Regions from separate parts of the Aeromicrobium changchenzhani genome, predicted to be linked through region 2. Evidence: predicted binding sites of a transcription regulator. Region 2 holds the regulator's gene; the other holds the start of a gene.
The links. The regulator HrcA, encoded in region 2, represses chaperone genes, less so after heat shock. The targets are predictions, from matches to a motif close to TTGGCACTCGNNNNNNNCGAGTGCCAA.
Positions count from the first base shown of each region.

Region 1 (2,411 bases), 1.8 Mb from region 2:
CAACTTCTCGGTGTCGTAGTCCGAATCACTCTTCTCGATCTCGGCGCGGATCTGGCTGACCCGTCCGGCGATCTGATCGGCGTCTCCTGCACCCTCGACGATCGTGGTCTCATCCTTCGTCACGACAACCTTGCGGGCCGTGCCGAGGAGAGTCAGATCGGTGTTCTCGAGGCTGAGGCCGACTTCTTCGCTGATGACCTCGGCACCGGTGAGGATGGCGATGTCGGTCAGCATGGCCTTGCGACGGTCGCCGAAGCCCGGAGCCTTGACGGCAACTGACTTGAACGTGCCCTTGACCTTGTTGACGATCAGTGTTGCGAGTGCTTCACCCTCGAGGTCCTCGGCGATGATGACGAGCGACTTGCCCGACTGCATGACCTTCTCGAGAACGGGGACAAGATCCTTGATGCTGCTGATCTTGGAGTTGACGATCAGGATGTAAGGATCTTCGAGGACTGCTTCCATACGCTCTGGATCGGTCCAGAAGTACGGCGAGATGTAGCCCTTGTCGAAACGCATACCCTCGGTGAGCTCAAGCTCGATGCCGAACGTATTCGACTCCTCGACGGTGATGACGCCTTCCTTGCCAACCTTGTCCATGGCTTCGGCGATGATCTCGCCGACCGTGGGATCAGCGGCCGAAATCGAGGCGGTCGAAGCAATCTGCTCCTTGGTCTCGATGTCCTTGGCCGAGGCAAGCAGCTGCTCGCTGATGGCCGAAACCGCTGCTTCGATGCCCTTTTTGAGCGACATCGGGTTAGCGCCGGCAGCCACATTGCGCAGGCCTTCGCGTACGAGTGCCTGGGCGAGAACCGTGGCGGTCGTCGTGCCGTCACCGGCAACGTCATCGGTCTTCTTGGCGACTTCCTTGACCAGTTCGGCGCCGATGCGCTCGTACGGGTCTTCGAGTTCGATTTCTTTGGCGATGCTGACGCCGTCATTGGTGATCGTGGGGGCTCCCCACTTCTTCTCCAAGACGACATTTCGGCCCTTGGGGCCGAGGGTGACCTTGACGGCATCGGCGAGTTGGTTCATACCCCGCTCGAGGCCGCGACGGGCTTCCTCATTAAAAGCAATAAGTTTTGCCATGTTTTGGGATTCTCCGCGTTCGCGTCGAAGTTGGACGATCGGGCGATGCCCGCGACGGACGGCTGAAGCCTTCGGCGAACCCTTCTCGCCTCGGCACACAACCTCATCGTTCCGATCAGTGTTTTAAAGGTGCTGTCTAGCACTCTCATACTACGAGTGCTAATCAAATATTGGCACTCGGGGTGCGAGAGTGCAAGTGCGCCAACAACCGGCTCATACCGAAAACAGCAGGAACAAGCCGGTGAATGTGTAGCCCACCATGAGCAGCAACATTGCTAACTGTCCGCTGAGTCGATGTTCACGCGGCAGCAGAACCAGAGCTCGGTCATGCGCGGCGATCACTGCAACTACGTGACCGGCCAACACAAAGCCAACTTTCAGCGCGGCAAGAATCCCCGAATGATTTGACAGCCAGAGGTCAGGCGCAGCATCGCCGAATGGATACCACCCACGTCCGAAGGGGTCGCCGAGCGCGATAACTGTGGCTTGCCCCTTCTCGACAAGGTAGGTCAGGTAGTGGGCAAAGATGTAGCCAACCACAATCGGCACGAGCGAATGCGCCATCAGACCCGGCAATTGCGCGCGCTCCGTCGCTGACATCCCGCCGGTCGATCGCGCCGCCAGCACAAACAAGCCGGCAACGACGCCAACGAACAACAAGAGCGTCAGCGAATGCACCCAACCTGACAGCGTCTTGGATTGCCAGAACGCCGACGCGGAGAAGCTGTCGTATGCGGTTGAGCCCAATAACGTGGCGAGTACGGCAATCAGTCCACGATCAACTGGAATTGACGGTAACGACCGAAGCGGATTGTGCAGCTGCCACCGGCCGTCGCGCACAAATGGTGACAGCCGGGCGACGATAGCGCTGTAGACATCGAATGGATCGGCGCGATCGAACCATCGTGGTCCGAACACCATGCCACCGGCGACCATGGCCGCCGCATATGCGCTCACCCAGATGCGTACGGCCGACACCGAACCCGGATCAGGTGATGCAAGCTCCAGCCAAACGAAGGCGAATAGCCCGACTGCGGCCGGCCAGTAGCCAAGTCGTGCCGGATAAGGGATAAACCCATTCGGTCGACCGGCGACCCGCCCGAACACCGCTTGGAGGCTCCGCCATGGCGACAGATCCCGCCACACGTGCCCGAACAGCAGTGCCAGTGGCACGAGCCCGACCCACATCAGGACGTAGAACGCTCCGAGCCCGCCGTTCGCGCTGGTTGACGGCCCGGCATACAGCGCGACGAGGGTATAGAGAACCAGAATGCCCCCGATCGCGGCCAACCACTGCCGACGCGGCGGCTCGGGTGCAGGGT
Region 1 is NZ_CM172480.1:711,394-713,804, reverse strand. It holds gene groL (chaperonin GroEL) at 1-1,089, opposite strand, end outside; gene AC2YB9_RS03705 (hypothetical protein) at 1,303-2,411, opposite strand, start outside.
Region 1: groL (chaperonin GroEL) is a predicted target of HrcA. The motif match lies at 1,226-1,252, and genes of this name have one in related genera.

Region 2 (2,411 bases):
AAGCCGGGGCCGAGTTCAAAGGTGCGGCGCGTCAAATGCCGATCCTCGAGGTCGACGGTATGCAGATTGCGATCGACGCGCATTATCTCGCCACAAAATCCGGTCGTGACTTCCTCAACGACTAGGCCTCGGTCAGCTGGCGTCTCGACCGAGCGCCCGCGTTTGGGCACCTTCCAGTCGCCGGCTAAGACATCGTTGCCATAAGGATCAGCCATTCAAGATTCCCAGGATCCTCTGGTGCGAGGCATCGAGTTGGTCGCGCGTCACCGTCCCCAATGAGGTGAGAATCGTGGTCGAATCATTCGTGAGCCCAATTGTGAGGTCGAGCGCGCCAGCCCAACTTGGGTGCACGTCAGCGAGGTTGTCACCGGGATAGAGGTCGCCAATAACGACGACGTTTTCACCAGGCACGACGAGCACGAGCTCACCGCCGGTCGGGCCGTCGCCAAGATGGACGACTTCCACATAGCAGTCGCCCAGATCTGTGGCCCACACTGAATTGAGTTCGCCACCTTGGCTCTCGTGCGCGATCCTGCGGCCATCGGACAGCAGGATTTCGCGGGGGCGGTAGGTCAGGGTGATTGCGCTGCCTTCGACCGCAATCGCATCTCCGTCGATCTTCACATTGCTCACACAGTTAGACTGGCACTTGCAAGGTGAGAGTGCCAAAGCGACTCGCGCGAAGCACCCGACTCAGATAGGGGGACGCATGGCAGATGAACGCAAACTTGAAGTCCTCCGAGCGATCGTTGAGGACTATGTGGCGACCCAAGAACCGGTTGGTTCTCGGGCGCTGGTCGAACGCCACAATCTTGGTGTCTCGTCGGCCACGATCCGCAACGATATGTCGGCGCTTGAGGACGAGGGCTTAATCGCCCAACCCCATACGAGCGCGGGCCGTATCCCGACTGATATGGGTTATCGACTGTTTGTCGATAAATTGGCGACCGTCAAGAATCTCACCTCGGCCGAACGCCGCGCGATCGAAACCTTCTTGACCGGCGCGGTGAGCGTTGATGATGTGGTCCAACGCAGCGTCAAGGTGTTGGCCCAACTGACCAATCAGGTCGCAATTGTCCAATATCCGTCACTGACCCGTTCGACGGTCCGCCATATCGAGATCGTCCCGTTGGAAGGTGCCCGGATTCTGTTGGTGGTCATCACCAGCAGCGGCCGGGTCGAACAGCGCATGATCGAAATCGCGGCCACGCCGAGTGAGTCGCTGGTCGCCGACATGCGCAACCGCATCGTGGCCGCGACGATCGGACAACGGTTGCCGGAGGCCTCGTTGCGACTGGCCGAGATGATTGGCACGTTCGTACCAGCCGATCGCCCCATCGTGACCTCGATTGTGACGACGCTGACGCAGACGTTCTCAAATGAACGATCTGATGAACGTATCGTGGTGGGCGGCACCGCGAATCTCGTACGCTTCGGCTCGGATTTCGACGATTCGATCAAACCGATGTTGGAAGCAATCGAGGAACACGTCGTCCTACTCAAACTCCTGGGCGAGGCGACGCGCCCGAGCAAACTCATGGTGCGGATCGGCAATGAGACCGGTCATGAAGGATTGGCCGGAACCTCGGTCATCTCGACCGCCTACGGTGCAGATGAGCAGGCACTAGCCACGCTCGGCACCGTTGGACCGCTACGCATGGACTACCCAGGGACGATGGCCGCCGTCAGCGCTGTCGCCCGTTATGTCGGCCAGACGCTGGCAGAAAGTTAATGACCAACTCAATGGCACAGGACTACTACGAAATTTTGGGCGTCGACCGCAATGCGCAGGCCGATGACCTCAAGAAGGCATACCGCAAACTTGCGCGTCAACTGCATCCCGACGTCAATGGAGCAGCCGATGCCGCGGAACAGTTTAAAGAGGTGACGACGGCATATGAAGTGCTGTCCGATCCCAATAAGCGCGCCACCTACGACCGAGGCGGTAATCCGCTCGGTGCGGGTGGTAGCGGCTTCGGCCAGGGCTTTTCCTTCGACGACATCATGGATGCCTTCTTCGGTCAGAATGCCGGTCGGGGCCCACGCTCACGCACGGGACGCGGCCAGGATGCACTGTTGCGGATCAAGATCGAGCTCGACGAGGCAGCCTTCGGCGTCGCTCACGACATTAAGGTCGACACCGCGATTCGGTGCACAACATGTGGTGGCAGCGGAGCCTCGGAAGGCTCAGAACCGGTCATGTGCAACACCTGTCATGGCCATGGCGATGTCCAACACGTACAACGCTCGCTGCTGGGTGACATCCGTACCTCCCGGCCCTGCCCGGCATGCCACGGCTTCGGCACGATGATTCCCAATCCGTGTCCCGAGTGTGCCGGCGATGGTCGCGTACGGTCACGTCGTTCGCTTACGGTCAACATCCCACCTGGGGTCGATCAGGGCACCCGGAT
Region 2 is NZ_CM172480.1:2,468,738-2,471,148, reverse strand. It holds gene AC2YB9_RS12550 (DUF3097 domain-containing protein) at 1-215, opposite strand, end outside; gene AC2YB9_RS12545 (hypothetical protein) at 208-633, opposite strand; gene hrcA (heat-inducible transcriptional repressor HrcA) at 710-1,732, shown strand; gene dnaJ (molecular chaperone DnaJ) at 1,744-2,411, shown strand, end outside.